Regions from separate parts of the Xanthobacter nonsaccharivorans genome, predicted to be linked through region 3. Evidence: riboswitches for the same ligand, from Rfam matches in the RefSeq annotation. Region 3 holds a riboswitch; each other region holds the start of a gene.
The links. A riboswitch is a leader RNA that binds a small molecule or an ion and turns the genes downstream of it on or off. The one in region 3 is predicted to bind cobalamin.

Region 1 (7,042 bases), 480 kb from region 3:
CGCCGTGGGGGAGGCGGCCCAGGGCCACCACATCCTCCACCGGCAGCGGCCAGTGGATGCGCCCCTCCTGCGGCAGATAGGCGACGATGCGCCCCAGCGCGCGGCGGCCGATCTCGTCGGCCGTGCGCCCGTCATAGGCGACCCGTCCACGGGCCGGCATATCGAGCGCCGCCAGCACGCGCAGGAGGCTCGTCTTGCCGGCGCCGTTCGGGCCGATGAGGCCGAGGAACGCGCCCGGCCGCGCCTCCAGGCTGAGGTCGCGCACCAGCACCGCCGGGCCCCGCGCCACGGTGACGGCTTCGGCGGAGAGGATCATGTCTCGCTCCCCTTCAGCCGGGCGAGGAGGAACAGGAAGAAGGGCGCACCGATGAGGGCCGTCACCACCCCCAGCTTCAGCTCCGGCCGGGTGGGCACGAGCCGCACGGCAATGTCGGCGGACAGGGTCAGCGCCGCCCCTGCGAGGCCGCTCGCCAGCAGCAGCCGGCCGGGCCGGTGGCCCACCAGCGGACGCATCAGGTGCGGCACCACGAGGCCCACGAAGCCGATGGCCCCGGCCACCGCGACGCTCGCCCCCACGGCCGCCGCCGTGCCGCCGACCACGAGCAGGCGCACCCGGCGCAGCGGGAAGCCGAGGCTCGCCGCCGTCTCCTCGCCGAGGGTGAGCGCATCGAGCGCCGGGCCGGTCATGAGCACCAGCAGCCAGCCCGCCGCCATGAAGGGCAGCGCCAGCCCCACATCCAGGAGGCTGCGGTCGGAGAGCGAGCCCATGAGCCAGAACACCAGCTCCAGCGCCGCATAGGGGCTCGGCGCGAGGTTGAGGGCCAGCGCCGTGAGCGCCCCCGCGAGGCTGGAGAGGGCGACGCCGGCGAGGATGAGCGCCACCGTGCCCGCCCCGCGCGCCGCCAGCACCAGGAGCACGGCGGTGGCCGCCGCCGCGCCCGCGAGCCCGCCCAGGGGCAGGGCCAAGGCGAAGGAGGCGGAGAAGCCGAAGTAGAAGGCGACCACCGCCCCGAGCGCCGCCGCCCCCGAGACGCCGACGATGCCGGGATCGGCCAGCGGGTTGCGCATGAGCCCCTGCAGCGCAGCGCCGGTGAGGCCGAGGCTGAAGCCCACCGCCGCGCCGAGGATGGCCCGCGGCAGGCGCAGCTCCGTGAGCACCAGCGCGGGAAGGCTCTGCCGCCCGGCGAGGAGATCGCCAAAGGCCGCGCCGAGATCGAGCGGCGCGTAGCCGATGGCGATGGATGCGAAGAAGAGAATGGCCACCGCGAGGCCGAGGCCGGCCGGCAGCAGCAGGCGCGCGCGGGTCGTCATCGCCTGCCCTCCGCGACGACGGGCCGGACCGCCGCCACGGCTGCGCGGGGGGATGCGGCGGACAGGCGGAGGCGGGCGGCGGCAAGGCGATCCGCCGCTTCCGCCAGCTCCGGGCCGGCGCAGGTCCACAGCCGGATGGGCAGTGACACCGTGCGCCCCTCGGCGGCGAAGGGGGCGAGCGCGGGATGGCGCAGCAGCGCATCGGCGAGGGAGGGCGGCGCATCCTCGGCCGCATTGACCACGAGCAGATCCGGCGCGGCGCGCACGATCTCCTCCAGCGCCAGCTGGCCCATCCGGTCGATGGAAAGGATGGCGGCGAGATTGGCGAGGCCGGCCTTTTCCATCACCTCGTCGGCGATGGAGCCGCGGCCGGCGGTGAAGCCGTTGGGGCGCAGCACCACGGCGGTGGGCGGCACCCCCGCGGGCGGCGGCAGGCGGGCGAACGCCTCCTCCATCCGCCGCACCATGGCCTCGCCCCGCTCCGGCACGCCGAGGCGCGCGGCCACCGTGCGGATCTGGGCATAGGCCTCCGCGAGGGACTGCGGCACGGACAGCTCCAGCACCTCGAAGCCGAGGCGCCGCAGCGTGGCAGTGGTGGCGCGGGTGGTGAAGGCGCCGACGATGACGAGGTCCGGAGCGAGGGGCGCGATCTCCTCCGCGAGGCCCCGGTTCACCGGCACGCCCCGGGCGAGATCGGCCACGTTGGAGGCGCGCGCATCGCGAGCGAGGAAGGTGATGGACGCCACCTGCCCCCGGTCGGCCAGGCGCAGCACCAGCTCGTCCGCGCACAGGTTGAGGGAGACGACCCGCTGCGGCGCGGCACCGGCGCGCCCCTCCCCTCCCCGTGCGCCGGCGGCGAGCGCGAGGAGCGGGAAGAGCAGGAGCAGAGCCGCTGACCGTCTCATGCCGGCCTCACCAGGTCAGCCTCACCCCGCCGAAGGCACCGAAGCCGGGGGCGAGGAAGCCGTTAGGATTCTCGTAGGTCTGGTCGAACAGATTGTCGATCCGCCCGAACAGGGTGGTGTTGGCATTCAGTCTGTAGTTGGCGGCGAGGTTCACCACCGTGTAGCCGGGCTGGTCCACATAGTTCGAGGTCAGGCGCACGATATCCCACCAGGAGGAGGCGTAGACGAGGCTCGCCGACAGGTCGAGCGCGTCCGTCGGCCGCCAGCCCAGCGTCACGCTCACCTTGTTGTTGGGCCGCCGCAGCGGATTGCAGGAGGTCGCGTCGATGGGCGCGCATGCGGCGCCGAACGGCTGGCCGACGGGCATGTAGCCGACCACGTGGGTGTAGGTGTAGTCGAGCCGCACGTCGATCCGGTCGGTGACGGCCACGGCGACGAACGCCTCGATGCCCTGCGACACGGCGCTGGAAATGTTGACGTTCTGGTACGTCGCCGGGTCGTAGCTGATGAGGTTGGTGATGTCGTTGTGGAACCAGGTGGCGCCGAACAGCACCTTGTCGCCGAAGGCCTTCTGCTCGAAGCCGGCATCCCAGCCCGTGCTCTCCTCCGGCTTCAGGGCGGCGTTGCCGTAATAGGGGGCGTAGAGCTGGTACAGGGTCGGCGCCTTGAAGCCGGTGCCGTAGCTGGCCTTCAGCTTGGTGCCCGTCTCGTCGAACAGGAGCGCCGGGGCGAGACGGAAGGTGGTGTGGTCGCCGAAGCTGTCGTCGCTGTCATAGCGCACGTTGGCGGCGAAGAAGAGCCGGTTCCAGAGATTGCCCTGGTATTCCGCATAGGCGCCGGTGTCCCCGGTCGCGGCATCCATCTGCGTGTAGGCGGTGGAGGAGGTCATGCTCTCGTTGCGCCGCTCCACGCCCGCGAGCAGGTTCTGCCCCGGCGCCATCACGAAATTGGAGCGCAAATAATAGATCTGCCGGTCGCCCTCGTAGGTGCCGTTGACCGAAGGGTTCGGCCCCGTGGTGGGGTTGGAGGTGGAGAGGTCGCTGATGCCGAAGGTGGTGACGAGGCGGTCGTCGAACGCCTTCCACACGCCCTCGCCCTTGGTGAAGAACATGCTGGCGTAGCTGGTGGAGCGCTGCGCCGCGGGCACGCCCTCGTAAGTGGGCGGGGGGTAGGTGTCCGGCGTGTAGGCGAGGCTGGTGTCGATGTAGCGGGCGACGAAATTGACGGCGAAATTGTCCGTGGCCTCCCAGTCGAGGCGGGTGGAATAGGTCCAGTTGTCGTAGGCGTTCGGGCTGGTGGGCCAGCCAAGCGGCACGATGTTCTGCGGCGTCACCGGGATGTCGGTGGAGGAGAAGTGGGTGACGTTGAAGGAATAGGCCAGCTTCTCCGTGGAGCCCGAGAGGCCCGCATACTGGTTGAAGGTGCCCAGCGCGCCACCCTCCACATAGCCCGTGACCTTCGGCGGCCCCTCCCCCTTCTTGGTGGTGACGGAGATGACGCCGCCGATGGCGTCCGAGCCGTAGAGGCCCGATTGCGGGCCGCGCAGCACCTCCACCCGCTCCAGGTCCGAGGCCAGGAGCTGGCCGAAGTCGAACGCGCCGTTGGGGGTGGAGGGGTTGCCCGCGTCGATGCCGTCGATGAGCACCTTCACGTGGTTGGAATTGGTGCCGCGGATGAACACCGAGGTCTGGCCGCCGGGCCCGCCGGTCTGCACCACGTTGAGGCCGGGGAGCGCTTGCAGCACGTCCGGCAGGGTGCGCTGCTGGGCGCGGGCAATGTCATCGGCGGTGACGACGCTGACGGAGCTCGCGACCTCCCGCTCGGGCGTCGGCAGGCCGGTGGCGCTCACCACCACCTCGGGGAGCTCGACGGCGTTCTGGTCGGCGGCGGACTGGGCGCGGACGGCAGCCGGCGCGGCGAGCAGGGCAAGGACCGGGAGGGCAAGACGGGCCGCGTCGCGGACGCGGAAGGAACAGGCGGGGGGCATGGCAGCCTCGGCGGGACGAAGTGGTCCGTCACCGCGAACGAGGCTTCCCCCCGGTCCCACGGGACCGGACGACAAACCACCATCAGGACACCCCGCCCGACGTGCTCGCGCGTGACCACGGCTGACGGCAGGTCTCCTGGCTCACGGGTCGTCGTCCGTTCCGCCGCCTTCCCAGGCCGTGGGGCCCAGTGGCAGATGGCGGGGGACTCGCCGCTTACAGTTGCGGGGGCAGCCGCGGCTTGGCCGAGCGAATCGGCGCACCGCGTTCCCTTTTGATCCCTTGCGGGAACCGTCGCGGCCACGCTAGTCGCGAACCGGGCGTGGCGTCAATGGGAGGCGCGGTGTCCAGCGGCCGGGAGACCTGGCACGCGGATCACGCTCAGGGCCGCCCCCGGCCCACGCGGTCCGGCATCAGCACCAGAAGGGTCCCCGCCAGCACCAGCGCGATGCCGCCGGCGGCGGACAAGGTCCAGTGGAAGGCCTCGAACCAGGTGGAGATGGCGAGGGCCACCAGCGGGAACAGCACGGTTCCGTAGCCGGCCCGGCTCGCGCCGATGCGGCGGATCAGCATGAGGTAGATGGCGAAGCCGGAGAGGGTCTGCGCCAGCACCAGGAAGGCGAGCGAGCCGAGATAGCGCGCGTTCCATTCCACGATGAAGGGCGAGCCGCGCACCAGCGCGATGGCCGCCAGCACCACGAGGCCATAGAAGAAGCCCCAGGCAGTGAGCGAGGTGAGCGGATAGCCGCGCCGCGCGGCGATGCCGGAGAACAGGCTGCCGAGGGAGAAGCACAGGGTTCCGGCGAGGGCGAGCCCCAGGCCGGCGCCCACCCCGTCCACGCCATTGCCCTCGGCGATGGCGGGCCCGAACACGAGGCCGAGCCCCGCGACGCCCGCCGCCCCGCCGATGAACACGCGCCGACGCACTGGCCGGCCGAGCACGGCGGCGGAGAGGAAGGGGATGATCACCGCCGAAAGGGCGAACACCACCGACAACAGGCCCGAGGGCAGATGGTAGCCCGCATAATAGAAGCTCACGAAGTTCAGGGAGAACAGCGTGACGCCCATGGCGGCAAACAGCACATGGTCACGCACGCCGAAGGCGAGGCGCCCGCGGGTGGCCACCACCAGGGCGAACATGGCGCCGGTGGCCATGAGGAAGCGCCAGACGCCGGACACCTCCGGGGCGACCACGCCGAGCTGCAGCTTCAGCGGCAGCCAGCCGGTACCGAAGATGAGGATGGTCGCCACATAGAGCAAAGCGTCGGTGGCGCCGAACGGGGCATCGGCAGAGGACCGGACGACAGGCATGAAGGGGGTTCCAGTCTCGGCCCACCAGCTGGAGCGCGATCCGGGCAAATTGAAACCATTGGCCCGGTGAATCGCCCGCCAACTCGCAGATAGAGACCGCGTTCTCTAAGGAAAGTCGCCGGAGCCGTATATATCGTGCATCGGCATGGCCGGCATGCGCCAGCCGCATGCCGGAAGCGGCGTGGCCGTTTCCAGGGCCCGCCGGGGCTTCTCCCGCAAGGAAAAGGACAGCGGCGCGCGCCCCTGCCGCGCCCCGGGCGAGGGCGGCGCCGGGCGCCCATTTGCGCGATGAGGGACCGCGCCGAGGGGTCAGGCCACCTTCAGCACCGACATCATGCCCGCGGCCATATGGTAGAGGTGATGGCAGTGAAGGTACCACTCCCCCTTCTGCCCGGCGTCGAAGGCGATGGTGACGGGCACCTGCGGCGGCACCAGCACCGTGTCCCGCACCGGGCCGGGGAAGCGCTTCCCGCCGATGCCCACCACCTGGAAATGGTGGCCGTGCAGGTGCATGGGGTGGCTCATGGCGGTGGGGTTCATGAAGGTCATCTCCACCCGCTCGCCCGAGCTCGCCGCGAACGGCGCCACCCCCTCCGCATAGGTCGCGCCGTTGATGGTCCAGCGATAGCCGGACTCTTCGCCCAGCATCACCGGAAACACCCGGTCGGCCGGCTTCTCGTCCAGCGGCCGGGAGGCGGCGAGCCGTCCCTCGAAGCCGAGGTCGATGAGGCCCTGCGGCGTGTCCGCCGTCTCGGCGACGCGTGGGATGGCTGCCCCGGCCGTCGCCAGCACCACGCCGGTGCGGCGGTCCGAGCCCTCCACCTGGGCCAGCACCGGGAAGGCGCCGCCGGTGGCCGGAATGCGCACCACGAGGTCGATGCGCTGGCCCTGGGCAAGGGGGAACACCTCCGCCCCCAAGGGCTCGCAGGGCGATCCGTCCACCGCGACGCAGCGGGGCCGCAGGTCCGGCACGGAAATGAAGAAGGCGGTGGCGGTGCCGCCATTGATGAGGCGCAGGCGCACCCGGGCGCCCTTCTCCACCTGCACCACCTCCGGATCGGCGAGGGTGCGCCGGTTGGCGAGAAAGGCGTCATAGGCCACATCGTTGGCATGCACCATCACCGCGCCCGCGCCGCTCGCGCCATGGGCGGAATGATCCATGCCCGCCATGGCATTGCCGCGTGCCGCGGGCGCCGCCGGCGTGGCAGCGCCATGGGCGCCGTGCCCGCCAGGGGCGGTGCCGCCGCCGAGGCCGGCGAGGATCTCCTGCGGGGTGCGGAAGGAGAAGTCGTGCAGCATCACCACCACGTCCTGCACGTCACCCGCGTCATCCTCCCGCGTGACGAGGGGTGCGGCGAGCAATTGCTGCTCGCTCAGCGTGTGAGAATGCATCCAGTGGGTGCCGGGGGTCAGCTCGAAATTCACGAAATCCGTCGCGCCGGCGGACAGTGCGCCGCCGCCGGGCCGGGCGCGGTCCTCCTCCGGGGGGGCCAGCACCTGGCCGTGCCAGTGCATCACCAGCGGCAGGTC
Region 2 (7,042 bases), 1.7 Mb from region 3:
TCATATCCGTAAATTAATTGATCCACTCGATATTGTCGGTTAATCGGTCCCACAAATTCGTGGAGACCGTTCATGCGTCGTGTTCCCGCCCGTTGGGCAATCCTTGTCGCCGCGCTGGCTGTTCCCTTTCTCGCCGGCGCGGACATCGCCCGGGCCGACCAGAAGCCCCTGCGCATCGGCGTGCTGAACGACCAGTCCGGCATCTATGCGGACATGGCGGGGCCGGGCTCGGTGATCGCGGCGCAGATGGCGGTGGAGGATTTCGGCGGCAGCGTGCTGGGCCGGCCCATCGAGATCATCGCCGGGGACCACCAGAACAAGCCGGACGTGGGCGCCGCCATCGTCAGCCGCTGGATCGACCAGGACGGGGTGGACGTGATCGCCGATATCCCCACCTCCTCCGTGCTGCTGGCGGTGCAGGAGATCGGCCGGGCGAAGAACAAGCTGGTGCTCGCCTCCACCGGCGGCTCGTCCGACTTCACCGGCAAGGCCTGCGCCCCCACCGGCATCCACTGGACCTACGACACCTATGCGCTGGCCGCCGGCACGGGCGCCTCGCTGGCCAAGGACGGGCCGTGGTTCTTCATCACCGCCGACTATGCCTTCGGCACGGCGCTGGAGCGCGACACGGCCAAGGCGGTGGAAAAGGGCGGCGGCAAGGTGGTGGGCGCCGTGCGCCACCCCCAGGGCGCCTCGGACTTCTCCTCCTTCCTGCTGCAGGCGCAGGGCACGGGCGCCAGGCTCATCGCCTTCGCCAATTCCGGCGCGGACCAGGTGAACGCCATCAAGCAGGCGAACGAGTTCGGCATTCCCCAGTCGGGCATCAAGCTCGCGGGGCTGTACCTGCACATCACCGACATCCACGCCATCGGCCTCCAGACGGCCCAGGGCCTCATCCTCACCCAGGGCTTCTACTGGGACCTCAATGACGAGACCCGCGCCTGGTCGAAGCGGTTCTACGAGCGCCACAAGGCCATGCCCACCATGGGGCAGGCCGGCACCTATTCCGCCATCCTGCACTATCTGAAGGCGGTGAAGGCCGCCGGCACCACCGACACGCAGGCCGTGGTGGGGCAGATGAAGGCGACGCCGGTGGACGATTTCTTCGCCCACGGCGGGCGCATCCGCGAGGACGGCCGCATGGTCCACGACCTGTACCTGCTGCAGGTGAAGGCGCCTGCCGAGCAGAAGTATCCGTGGGACTATCTGAAGCTCATCCGCGTCATTCCGGGCGACGAGGCCTTCCGCCCGCTGAACGAAGGCGGTTGCCCGCTGGTGAGCCAGCAGGCCGCCAAATAGTCTTCGCCCCCATCCGCGGCCTGCCGACCCGGCGGGCCGCGCCGGCATTGTGCTCCCGTCCACACAAGGCCTTGCCCGAGGTCGCGGCGTTCACGCCTGGACCTTGGAGCGTTTGTCGAATCGTGCCCCGGACGGAGCCGATAGCCGATGCCCTGGAGGCCGGATCCGCTCGCTTAGAGACGCCGGAGGGCGGACCACCTGTGCGGAACGCGCTCTGGCGCGCGGGGGGAGGGGGGCTCCGCGCCGGGCCCCATCGGCTCACGGTGGTAGAGGCGCGGTGGCCGTATGCACGGCGGTCTTCATGTTCCGCCCGGTTCGCCTTATCCCCTGCGCGCAGCTTGACAGGCGGGCGCGTTCAGCGCCCTTTTGCAGGTGCGTAAGGTGCTCCGGGTGCATCGCATCCGGACTGAAACGGGAACGGGGAAGGGCGTCGCCACGCCTGAAGCCCCGACCGCCCCCGCGACTGTGAGCGGCGAGCGGCCTTCCATTGTGTCACTGGCAACGGCTTTCGCCGATGCCGGGAAGACGGAGGGTTTGCTGCGACCCGCGAGTCAGGAGACCGGCCTTGCGCATCGGTCTGGCTTGGCGCCGTCGGGTGAGACGGCGAAGGAGAAACACGATGCATATCGAACCCGGTCTTGTGGACGGCGGGAAGATCTGGCTCAGCTACGTCACCGCGGCAGGCGTGGGCGGCTATGGCCTGAAGCTCGCCTATGAGGCGGCCCGCGAGCGCGGCCTCGTCTCGCTCGCGTCGCGCAGCGCGGCGGCCACCGCCCTCGTCTTTTCCTTCTTTGAGGTGCTGCCCCACTATCCGGTGGGTGTCTCGGAAGTGCACCTCATCCTCGGCTCCACCCTGTTCCTCATCTTCGGCATGGCGCCGGCGGCCATCGGCCTCGCGTTCGGCCTGCTCATCCAGGGCCTGTTCTTCGCCCCGTTCGACCTGCCGCAATACGGCATGAACATCACCACGCTGCTGGTGCCGCTGTTCGGCCTCGGCATGGTCGCCCGTCGCACCATCGCGCCCAACACGCCCTATGTGGAGCTGAAGTACGGCCAGGCGCTGGCCCTCTCCACCACCTACCAGGCCGGCATCGTCGCCTGGGTGGCGTTCTGGGCCGTCTACGGCCAGGGCTTCACCGTGGACAACATCGCCTCCGTCGCCTCCTTCAGCGGGGCCTACCTGCTGGTGATCCTGGTGGAGCCGCTGGTGGACCTTGCCGTGCTCGCCGCCGCCAAGGCGCTCCACGCCCTCAAGGGCAACATGCTCATCGAGAAGCGCCTCTACGAGGCGGTCTGAAGCCGGGCGGCGCGTGCCGCCCGAACCGGACGCAAGCTCGACGCCGGCGGCACCCCCGCCGGCGTTTTTCGTTGGGGCTGGCGCGGCGCTACCGCACCTCGGGCAGGGGGCCGTCTCCCGCGTCCGGCTCCCGCGGATCGAGGCCGCCCACGCGGTGCGCCCAGGAGAGCCCCACCAGCAGGCCCTTGGCGCGCGGCAGCACCTGGAGGGCGGTCGTCACGGCCACCGCCTCGCTGGCGGCGATCTCCAGAACGAGCGGCACGCTGCCGAGCAGCTCCAGCACGCCGCCGAGCACGGCCGCCGCGACGAAGGCGAGGGGCACGGCCACGGCGGGCACCGCATCGCAAATGCGCGGATGGGCAAGGGCCGCGCCGCAGGGTGGGCATAGGTCGTGCACCACCATCCAGCTGTGGAACAGGGAGGCTTCTCCGCAGGCGGGGCAGCGCCCCGACCAGCCGCGCCTGGCCGCCTGCTTTACCGGGCGGGGCGAGGCGGAGCCGGTGTGGGCATCAACGGGGCGCGCCGGCAGGGGACGAGGGGGGAAGCAGGCTTCGCCGGTGGGCGCGGCATCCTCCGCGTCGGACAGGGCGCCGTCGTCCGCCCAGGGCGAGGCGCGGTGGGCGTGCGCGTCGAAAGGGGATGAGGCCAGGGGCGAGCCCGATGACGAGCGTCGCCAGCGGAGGGACGGCGGCGGCCGGGACCGTCCATCGGTCGGACGAAAGCGGGCGAGCATGAGGGCAGGGATGACCGGGCGGGCAGGAGAGGAATTCCTCCCTACATGGGCACCGCGGCGCTGGCCTTGATCTGCCCCAACACCGGCAAGGCCCGCTTGGGGCCAAGTGTTACGGAGCGAGCCGAGACGCGCGCGGCGATGTCGCTGCTGTCCGCTGCGGGGGCAGATGTCGACGGGGCAGGCAGCTGCTTAAATCTAGAGCAAGTCGAAACCGCTCTGGCGGCCCCCATGGGCCGCGACGATTTTCTTCATCGCCTCAATGAGATGATGCTGCTCCTCGGGGCTGAGCATCTCCACCGTGGCGGCATGGGCCTTGCGGGCGGAGGCTTCCATCTCCACCAGCATCCGGCGCCCGTCCTCGGTGAGGGAGCAGCTCTGCGAGCGGCGGTCCGTGGCCGAGGTGCCGCGCTTCACAAGCCCCCGCGCCACAAGGCGTTTGAGAGCGCCGGTGGTGGTGGTGCGGTCGAGCGCGACGATGCGCGAGAGGGTGGTCTGGTCCGCCTCCTCCCGCCCCGCCAGGGCGCTCAGCAGGCTGTATTGCACCGGGGTCACACCGAAGGGCGCGCACAGCTCAGAAAATAGGCTGACGTGGATCTGGTGGACCCGCCGCGCGAGGAAGCCCGGCCGGTCGAACAGCGGCCACGCCTCGGAGGCGTCCGATGGTGCGGTGTCCCCGGAAGCCTTTGTGTTGCTGCTCTTTTTCATCCTGCCCCCGTGTCCGCGCGGCGTTCCCGGCCAACCGTGGATTTGATCCATGTCAATTCTGGCATGTCCCGTGCATTGAGGGAATACGAAGCATGCTTCGCAATTTCCCGGCGCGCCGTCAGGCCGCGCGTGCATGGATGGAGACCCCTGATGGCTGAACCTGCGGGCTACGATATCGTCCTGAAAGGCGGGCACGTCATCTGCCCGGCGTCCGGCATCGACGGCGCTTATGACGTCGCTGTGCGCGACGGGCGCATCGCGGCGGTGGCACAGACGATCCTGCCCTCCAGCGCGGTGGAAGTGATCGACGTGTCGGGCAAGCTCGTGCTGCCGGGCCTGATCGATACCCACGGCCATGTCTATCAATATGTCACCGGCCGTTTCGGCCTGAATCCCGACATGGTGGGTGTTCAGTCCGGCGTCACCACCGTGATCGACCAGGGCGGCCCCTCCTGCATGACCTTGCCCGGCTTCCGCAAGTTCATCGCGGAACCTGCCCATACCCGCGTTTATGCTTTCCTCTCCGCCTATCTCGTGGGCGGCCTGGAAGGCCATTACTATCCGAACCTCTACAGCCCCGATTGCGTGGACATCGATGCCACCGTGCGCTCGGCGGTGGCGAACCGCGACATGGTGCGCGGCATCAAGGGCCATGCGGAGATCGGCGGCTTCGCCCGCTGGGGCATCCGCGTGATGGAGATGGCGGCGGAGATCGCCCGCCAGGCGGAGATCCCGCTCTATGTGCATTTCGGCGCCCTCTGGGGCCTGCCGGAGAGCGGCGCCAACGGCGAGGATGCGGACACCATCCTGGAGCGCGTCATCCCGCTGCTGAAGGCGGGCGACATCCTCGCCCATCCCTTCACCCGTCATCCCGGCGGCTTCGTGAACCGCGAGGGGCAGGTGCACCACGTGATCCAGGCGGCGCTCGACCGCGGCCTGAAGGTGGACGTGGGACACGGCAGCCACTTCTCCTACCGGCTCGCGAAGAAGGCCATCGCCGCCGGCGTCGTGCCGCACACGCTGGGGGCCGACATGCACGGCTACAACACCCACGTGCCCGCGCCCGCCGGCACCCCGGCCGAGCACCATGACGACGAGAACCACCCCTTCAAGGGGCAGGCGCGCTTCAGCCTCACCCAGGCCATGAGCTCCATGATGGCGCTTGGCCTGTCGCTCGAGCAGGTGGTGCCCATGGTCACCTCCAACCCCGCGCAGATGCTCGGCTTCTCCGACCGGATCGGGGCGCTGAAGGTGGGCTATGCGGCGGATGTCTCGGTGCTGGACGACAATCGCGGCCGCTTCCTCCTGCGCGACAACGAGGACACCAAGGTGATCGCCGAGCGCCTGCTCACGCCCGCCTTCTGCCTGCGGGCGGGCAAGCGCTTCGACGCCACCGCGCCCATCCTGCCCCTGCCGCAGGCGGTGGCGGCGTGAGCGCGCCGGCCTCGAAGCCGGCGCCGCAGGAGGTCTGGGAGAGCCTCTCCCAGGCCGAGCGGGACGCCGCCTACAACAACAATGCCGCGGTGCCCACCAGCGCGGCATGGGTGGCGGAGCGCGACGGCGCTGCCGCCGCCTTCCGGTCGTCGGCGAAGGCGCTCCTTGATCTTCCTTATGGCCCCGGCGCGCGGCAGAAGCTCGATCTTTATCCCGGCACGCGCGGCGCTCCCTGCCTCGTCTTCATCCACGGCGGATACTGGCAGCGCAACTCGCGCGAGGTGTTCGCCCATTATGCCGAAGGGCTGCTGGCCCACGGCTGGTCCGTCGTGATGCCGAGCTACACCCTCGCGCCCGAGGCACGGCTGGGCGACATCGTTAAGGAGATGGAGGCAGCGCTCGATCTTGTCGCCGGCCTCGGCGCCGAGCACGGCTTCGGACCCATGGTCGTCTCCGGCTGGTCCGCCGGCGCGCAGCTGGCGGTGCTGGCCCTCGATCATCCGGCGGTGGCGGCTGGGCTCGCCGTCTCCGGCGTCTATGAGCTGGCGCCGATCCGCGACACCTATCTCAACGGGGCGCTCGACCTCTCCCCGGAGGAGATCGCCGCCTTCTCGCCCTTGCGCCATGCGCCTTCGCCCAAGCCGCTGGTCATCGCCTATGGAACGGCGGAAGTGCCGGCGCTGGTGCACGATTCCCGGGCCCTCGCGGCGCAGCGCGTGGCCGCCCATGCGCCGGGCGCGCTGCTGCCCATCCTCGGCGCGCACCATTTCTCCATCCTCGACGAGCTGCGCCGGCCCGACGGCCAATTGGTGCGCGCCGCGCGCGATCTGACGGGAGGCTTGTCATGAGCGCCACCGAGGTTCGGTCCGAGGGGGTCGGTGCGCGCCTGCCCCGCAAGGAGGATGACCGGCTGATGCGCGGGCGCGGCCAGTTCATCGCCGATATCCGCATGGCCGGAATGCTGGATGTGGCCTTCGTGCGCAGCCCGCTGGCCCATGCCCGCATCCGCGCCATTCACGTGCCGGAGGACCTGAAGGGCAGCGTCTTCACCGCCGCGGACCTCGACGGGGTGAAGCCCATCCGCGCCGTCTCCGGCCTGCCGGGCTTCAAGGTGTCGGAGCAGCCGGTGCTCGCCACGGGCAAGGTGCGGCAGGTGGGCGAGCTCGTCGCCCTGTGCGTCGCCCCCACCCGCGCCGAGGCCGAGGACATGGCCGCCCGGGTGGTGCTGGACCTCGACGAGCTGCCCGCCCTCCACGACATGCTGGAGGCGCGCAAGCCCGGCGCGCCGTTGGTGCACGAGCACTGGGGCGACAACGTCTTCCTCGAAAGCCTCGTGGACATCGACATCGCCGCCGCCTTCGACGCGCCGGTGAAGGTGACGCGCACCATCGCCACCGCGCGCCAGTGCATGGCGCCCATCGAGGGGCGGGGCACCGTCATCCATTTCGATCACCGCTCCGATCAGCTGGTGGTGCATACCGCGAGCCAGATGCCGCACATCGTGCGCTCGGGCCTGTCCGAATGCCTGGGGCTGGAGGAGGGGCAGATCCGCATCGTCTCCCCCGATGTGGGCG
Region 3 (7,042 bases):
TTCGTCGGGATCGGTGCCGGAGGTGACGCCGGCGGTGGCGGCGAGCCCGGTCTCGGCCGCCGTCTCGACGATGAGGGCGGCAAGGCGCTCGCGGCGGCGCCGGTCGAGGCCGTCGGCCTGCGCATATTCGTCCACCAGCCGCTCCAGCTTCTGCTCGGCCTCGGAAAGGCCGGCCGCGGCCAGCGGCGGCGGCAGGTGGCCGATGGTGACGGCGGCAAGCCGCCGCTTCGCCTGTGCCGCCTCGCCGGGATTGGAGACGATGAAGGGATAGATCACCGGCAGTGCCCCCGTCACCACGCGGGGAAAGCAGGTGGAGGTGAGCGCCACCGCCTTGCCCGGCAGCCATTCCAGCGTGCCGTGGGCGCCGAGATGGACGAGGGCGTGGGCGTCGAGTTCCTCCCGCAGCCACAGTCCGAAGGCGAGCAGCCCATGGCGCGGCGGCAGGGTGGCGTCGTGATAATCCGCCCGCCGGTCCAGGGCGGCGCCGCGATCCGGCGCGAAGGCGAGGGTGAGGTTGCCGAAGGTGGCAAGGCGGACGTGAAAGGTGCCGTCCGCCACGTCCGCGTCCTTCTCCGGCGCGCCCCAGGCGGCGGTGATGGCGGCCCGCGCGGCCTCGGGGAGGCGCTCGAACAGCCGGCGATAGTCGGAGAGCGGCAGGGTCGGGCGGGGGGCGATGGCGGCCAGGAGCGCCTGCGCGTCGGCCGGGGCGACGCCGGCCGCATAGCCTTCCGCTGCGAGGGTGTGCAGCAGACGGCGGGCGCTCTCCGGCACGTCGAGGCCCACGGCATAGCCGGAGCGGCCCTCGGCGCCGGGATAGTCCGGCAGCAGGATCGCAAGGCGCCGTTCCGCCCGTGGCGTCCCGGCAAGGCGCACGAGGCCGGCGACGCGGTCCGCCACGTGGGCCACCTGGTCCGGCTCGGCGCGGTTGACCGCGGGGGCGAAGGCGAGATCGGCGTCGGTCGGTGCAAAATCCTTGAAGGACAACGCGCCAGCGAGCACCCGCCCGTCCAGCTCCGGCAGCACCACATGCATGGCGAGATCAGCCGCGGAGAGGCCGCGCGGGCTCTCCTGCCAGGCGGCGCGGGCCGTGGTGGCTGGCGCCGCCTGCAGCACGGGGGGGCCGCCGGCCGGGAACAGCTCCGCCGCCTCTCCTGCTGCGAAGGCGGTGGTGGTGACGACGGCGGCGGGAGACACGGCGTTGACCACCGCGCGCACGGCGGCGCGCGCTTCGCCAGCCTTCAGGCTGGGGACGAACAGCGCCAGCGGGGTGATGCCGCGCGCGTCCAGCGCCGCGCAAAGGGCGTCCACCGCCGCCGTGTCGGCCGCCAGCCACTGGGAACGATAGAAGAGGATGAGGGTGACGGGCCGGCCGTCGGCGCGCGCGGCCGCGCAGGCCGCATCGGTTTCCACCAGCCCGATGCCCGGACGGTAGAAGGCCACATCCGGCACCGGCCGCGGCGGCGGAACGGGTGTCCTGGGCCGGTGCCCCGCCGCCTGCGCCATCCGCTGCAGCACCGCGGCCATGTTGTCCGGCCCGCCGGCCCGGAAGCAGGCGAGCCATTCCGCGAGCTCCGCTTCCGACAGGGTCGAGAGGGCGGCGAGGCGCGGGTCATCCTGGTCCTCGCCCGGCAGCAAGGCGAGGACGATGCCGCGTGCCCGGGCCATGGCCGCAAGCTGCTCGGCGCCGTAGCGCCACCAGTCGAGACCGCCCAGCTGGCGCACCAGCACCACCTTCGCCCGCGACGCGACCTTCTCCACCCACAGGTCCACCGACATGGGATGCCGGAGGTCCTTCAGCCGGGCGAGGCGCAGGCTGGGCAGGTCCTCGCGCCCAGTGCGCCACGCGGCGGAAAGGGCGATGAGGTCGCTGTCGGTGAAGGAGAGCGCCACCATGTCGCCGGGCGGCTGGGCGAGATCGACCGGCTCGGCCAGATCCTCCAGCGTCGTCGATGTGGTGGCGAGGATGTGCATGGCAGGTCTGGTTCAGGTCCGCATGGGGAAAACACGCCAGATCAAATCATTAGATCCATTTCGCCGAAATGCGAAACGGCCCTAGCGTCTCACCCGAGGATGGCGTGTTCCACCGCCGCCCGGTCGAAGCCCTTGAGGCCGATCACCACCAGGGCGCCGCGCCGCTCCTCCCCCGTCCCCCACGGCCGGTCGAAATGGTGCGACACGCGCGGGCCCACGCCCTGCACGAGGAGGCGCATGGGCTTGCCGCTGACCGAAGCGAAGCCCTTCACGCGCAGCACGTCCGGAGTCTCGGCCGCCGCCACCACGCGCCGGGCGAGCGCCGCGGGATCGCTGATCTCGGGGAGCTCAAGGACGATGCTCTCGAACTCGTCGTGGTCGTGGTCTTCCTCGTCGTCGTGGTGGGTGCGGCGGCCGTCGATCTGGTCTTCTGCTCCAACGCCGAGGCCGAGCAGCACGGCGGGGTCCACCTTGCCGCCGGTGGCCCGCACCAGCTTGACCGCGCGGGGCAGGGCGCCGGCCACCGCCTTCTCGGCGATGGCGAAGCCCGCGGCGTCGAGAAGGTCGCTCTTGGAGAGGATCACAAGGTCGGCGCAGGCAATCTGGTCCTTGAACACCTCCTCTACCGGGTCGTCATGGTCGAGGCTGGCATCGTCCGCCCGCTGCGCGTCCAGCGCCGCGAGGTCGGGCGCCACGCGCCCTTCCGCCAGCGCCGGGCCGTCCACCACCGCCACCACCCCGTCCACCGTCACCCGGCCCTTGATGGCCGGCCACTGGAAGGCCTGCACCAGCGGCTTGGGCAGAGCGAGGCCCGAGGTCTCGATGAGGATGTGGTCCACCCGCGGCGAGCGGGCGAGAATCTGGTCCAGCGCCGGCACGAAATCGTCCGCCACCGTGCAGCACAGGCAGCCGTTGGCGAGCTCGACGATGGTGTCCTCGGTGCAGCTCTCGATGCCGCAGCCCTTCAGGATCTCGCCGTCGATCCCCACGTCGCCGAATTCGTTGACGATCACCGCCAGGCGCCTGCCGCCGGCATTCTCCAGCATGTGACGGATGAGGGTCGTCTTCCCCGCGCCGAGGAAGCCGGTGACGATGGTGCAGGGCACGCGGGCGAGCGAGGTCATCAGGGCTCCTCAAAGGTGAAGGGGGGAATGCGCGCGACCATGCCGCGCTTGAGCGCCTCGGGCCGGCCGCGCCAGGGCATGAGGCCGTCGGCGGAGCCGGCGAGCAGGCGCGCGCCTTCGATCAGGTCCGGGGCGGCCTCGGTGCCAAGGTCGCCGAACAGATAGGTCCAGCCGTCGCGACGGACCAGGGCGGCGGAGAGCGCACGCTTGCAATTCGCGAGGCATGCGACGCCCTTCACCGCCATGTCTCCGGTGGCCGCAGCGCGAGTCGCCTCGACGAGGGCCGCGCCGGCGCGCGGGGCATCGGCCGGCGCATCCGGTGTCCGGCAGGTGGTGCAGACGAAGAGGGTGATGCCGGGCGTCGCGCAGGGGGCGGGCGCGCAGCCGCCGTCGGAGGAGGCCGATGCCGTCCCCTCGGTCGTAGAGATGTCCGGATGCTCGCCGCGCTCCACCCGATCGGTCCCATGGGTGCGCATGCCGCCCGCAGGCGCGGGCTTTCAAGGGACGCAGAACCGGAGCACCCCGCCCGGCGCGGACCTTGTCGAAGGCAGGTCTCCTGGCTCGCGGTTCCGCGTCCCTGCCGCCTTCCCGGATTGCTCCAGTGGCGTCTGGCAGGGACTCACCGCCGACAGTTGCGGGGGCAGCCGCGGCATTGGAGGGCAAGCCTCCGTACCGCATTCCCTTTTACGCCCGTGCCGAACACGGGACCTTCGACGCCGCCACTAAAGGCAGCGGCGGGGACGGTTGTCAAATGGCGCGAAGGGATGGGGAGGCCTCGGCGCGGCAGATGTCACGGAATTGATAGTTTGCTCAATGCATTAGGGGTGCTTCACCGGTCAGATGGAAGCGCCTGGCGCTTCCATCTGACCGGATGGCTCTAGCCCCGCTGGCCCGCCACATAGGCCCGCCAGCCGCCGAGCGCGGTGATCTCCTGCGCCTGCGCCACCGCATGGGCCTCGCACAGGAAGCCCGGCACCTCGCTGCCGTCGTCCAGCTTCAGCTTGCCGATGCCCAGGGGCGCGGGGATGCGGGCGACGAAGTGGCCGAAGGCGGCGGGGGGCAGCGCCCACACCTCCACCTCCAGCCCCGGGCCGGCGAAGCCCGGCTGGCGCACCACGCCCGGCTTCTGGGGGGTGGTGTCGGGCAGCACGAACAGGCGATAGTCCGGCGCCGTCCGGCAGCGCTTCACGAGCACGCCGCCAGCTTCCGTCAGCTCGGGGTTGAGCGGCATGCCGGAGAGGTGCGCCCCGACCACGGCGATGGGCACGACTTCCCCGCGCGGGGGCTGCGCGGAACGATGGCCGCTGAGCGGTCGATCGGACGTCATGGGCTCTTCTCCGTCACAGGGCTTCGAGCACGGCGACCACGTCGCCGGACCGCACGGTGCGGCCGGGAATGGCGCGGATCTCACGGACCCGTCCCCCGGTATGGGCGATGATGGAGATCTCCATCTTCATGCTCTCGATGATGGCGATGGTGTCACCCGCGGAGACCACCGTCTCTTCCTCCACCAGTACTTTCCAGACATTGCCGGGCACGTTGGCGGCAACGCCGATGCAGCCGTCCGGCACGTCCCCTTCGCTGAAGGCGCCGGCGCCGTCGTCCACCACGAAGCTGTCCAGCCCCTCCGCCTTCCAGCGGGTGCGCTCGGCCTCGAAGGCGGCCTGCTGGCGGGCCTTGCCGATGGCGATCTCCGCGGCCTTGGCAGCAAGGTTCGCCGCATAGTCCGCATAGGAGAAGCAGCTGTCCTCGATGCGCACGGGATAGGCCCCGTGGGGGAAGGCGGCGCGTGCCTCCATCAGCTCCTGGTGGGACACCTCGAAGAAGCGGATCTCATCGAAGAAACGCAGCAGCCACGGGGTTCCGGGGGTGAAAGCGGGGGTGCTCCGCCAAGTGTTCCACATCTGGATGGTGCGGCCGAACAGCTGGTAGCCGCCCGGTCCCTCCATGCCGTAGATGCACATGTAGGCGCCGCCGATGCCCACGGCATTCTCCGGCGTCCAGGTGCGGGCCGGATTGTACTTGGTGGTGACGAGCCGGTGGCGGGGATCGAGGGGGGTGGCGACCGGGGCGCCCAGGTAGACGTCCCCCAGGCCCAGCACCTGGTAGCTCGCCCCGAAGATGATGTCCCTGACCGCCTGCTCGTCCTCCAACCCATTGATGCGGCGGATGAACTCGATGTTGGACGGGCACCACGGCGCGTTCGGGCGCACCAGCTCCTGGTACTTGCGCATGGCGAGTTCCGCCTGCGGGTCGTTCCAGGAGAGGGGCAGGTGGACGATGCGGCTGGGCACCACCACGTCCTCGGCACGGGGCAAGCCCTTCTCGATTTCTGCAAGTGCGTCGAGCAGCTTGCGGCGGGGCATCTGCGTGCCGTCATAGTGGATCTGGAGCGAGCGGATGCCGGGGGTGAGGTCGATGAGGCCCGGAATCTTCGCCGCCTTCACCGCCTCCGACATCAGGTGCGCGCGAAGCCGGAGCGCGACATCGAGGTGCATTTCGCCGAATTCGACGAGCAGATTGTCGTCACCTTGACGCCGGTACACCACCCGCACCGGACCGTCGTCGTGGCGGGCCAGGATGGGGGAGCCGGTCTCCTCCGGCGCGCCGATGACAGTCGGGCCGGCGACCTCGTCCTCCGGTCGGGGGAGAGGGGTGAAGCGCACCTGATCGCCGGGCTTCAGCTGGCCCATCTTCCACTGCTCGTCCCGGGCGATCACCGCCGGGCAGACGAAGCCGCCGAGGGAGGGGCCGTCCGGGCCGAGGATGATGGGCATGTCGCCGGTGAAGTCGATGGCGCCGATGGCATAGGCGTTGTCATGGAGGTTGGAGGGGTGGAGCCCCGCCTCCCCGCCGTCGGTCCGCGCCCAGCGGGGCGTCGGGCCGACCAGCCGCACGCCGGTGCGGGCGCTGTTGAAGTGGACTTCGTAGGTCGCCGAGAAGAGGTCCTCGATATCGATGTCCTGGAAGAAGTCCGGCGCGCCGTGGGGGCCGTAGACGACGCCGATGGTCCAGTCCCGCGTCAGCGGCACGGGGGCGATCCTCACCGTGGCCGGGAGGGCCCGGCGCGCGGCCTTCGGGGCGAGGTGGAGGGCATCGCCCGCCTTCAGCGTGCCCGTGGCATGGCCGCCGAACAGGCCGAGGGCGAAGGTGGCTCGGGAGCCGAGCACGACAGGTGCCTGGAAGGCCCCTGACACCGCCAGATAGGCCCGTTGCCCCGGCCCCTCGATGGCGCCGATGGCGAGCACCTGCCCCGCTTTCACGGGAAAGGCGGCATCGTGCACCACCGGCACGCCGTCGAGCTTCGCCGGCATGTGGGCGCCGGACAGCGCCACCACCGCATCGTCATGGAAGCGCAGCGTCGGGCCGTTGACGGTTATTTCCAGCGCGCAGGCGGTCTCGGCATTGCCCACCAGCGCGTTGGCACGGCGGAAGGAATGAGCGTCCATGGGGCCGGACGGCGGCACGCCCACGTGCCACAGGTTCAGCCGTCCCGGCAGTTCCTGAAGGCTCGACTGGGCGCCGGGGATGATCACCTCCACGCTCTCGGGCCGGAAGGCGAAGTCCTTCAGCGCCGTGGTCGCCACCTTGGCCGACGCGAGAAGATCCGAGGCAGCGATGGCGCGCAGATACGCGAGGTTGGTCTCGATGCCGCAGATGGAGGTTTCCGCGAGCGCCTTGTTGAGCGCGGCGATGGCGCCGGGCCGGTCGTCCGCCTTCACGATCACCTTGGCGAGCATGGGATCGTAAAAAGGCGTCACCTCGGTGCCGGTCTCGATCCAGCCGTCGATGCGCGCCCATTCGGGGAACTTCACCTCGGTCAGCAGGCCCGCGCTCGGCTGGAAATTGGCGTGGGGGATCTCCGCATAGACGCGCACCTCCATGGCCGCGCCTTTGGGCGCGAGCGGGCCGGCGGCGGCGATGGGATCCTCGCCCGCGGCCTGCCG

Region 1: it holds a riboswitch for cobalamin, as region 3 does, so the genes downstream of both, V5F59_RS04550 (TonB-dependent receptor plug domain-containing protein) here and V5F59_RS06765 (DUF1636 family protein) in region 3, are expected to answer to the same signal.
Region 2: it holds a riboswitch for cobalamin, as region 3 does, so the genes downstream of both, V5F59_RS14540 (energy-coupling factor ABC transporter permease) here and V5F59_RS06765 (DUF1636 family protein) in region 3, are expected to answer to the same signal.

What each region holds. Positions count from the first base shown of each region.
Region 1 covers NZ_CM195526.1:991,080-998,121, reverse strand. The annotation lists gene V5F59_RS04565 (ABC transporter ATP-binding protein) at 1-316, opposite strand, end outside; gene V5F59_RS04560 (FecCD family ABC transporter permease) at 313-1,311, opposite strand; gene V5F59_RS04555 (ABC transporter substrate-binding protein) at 1,308-2,216, opposite strand; gene V5F59_RS04550 (TonB-dependent receptor plug domain-containing protein) at 2,224-4,203, opposite strand; cobalamin riboswitch at 4,313-4,512, opposite strand; gene V5F59_RS04545 (DMT family transporter) at 4,583-5,512, opposite strand; gene V5F59_RS04540 (multicopper oxidase family protein) at 5,822-7,042, opposite strand, start outside.
Region 2 covers NZ_CM195526.1:3,156,393-3,163,434, reverse strand. The annotation lists gene V5F59_RS14545 (ABC transporter substrate-binding protein) at 73-1,299, shown strand; cobalamin riboswitch at 1,662-1,881, shown strand; gene V5F59_RS14540 (energy-coupling factor ABC transporter permease) at 1,919-2,596, shown strand; gene V5F59_RS14535 (DUF983 domain-containing protein) at 2,685-2,999, opposite strand; gene V5F59_RS14530 (MarR family winged helix-turn-helix transcriptional regulator) at 3,525-4,034, opposite strand; gene V5F59_RS14525 (amidohydrolase/deacetylase family metallohydrolase) at 4,185-5,468, shown strand; gene V5F59_RS14520 (alpha/beta hydrolase) at 5,465-6,316, shown strand; gene V5F59_RS14515 (xanthine dehydrogenase family protein molybdopterin-binding subunit) at 6,313-7,042, shown strand, end outside.
Region 3 covers NZ_CM195526.1:1,470,754-1,477,795, forward strand. The annotation lists gene cobN (cobaltochelatase subunit CobN) at 1-1,971, opposite strand, end outside; gene cobW (cobalamin biosynthesis protein CobW) at 2,061-3,095, opposite strand; gene V5F59_RS06765 (DUF1636 family protein) at 3,095-3,571, opposite strand; cobalamin riboswitch at 3,625-3,822, opposite strand; partial or broken gene V5F59_RS06770 (allophanate hydrolase-related protein) at 3,973-4,392, opposite strand; gene uca (urea carboxylase) at 4,436-7,042, opposite strand, start outside.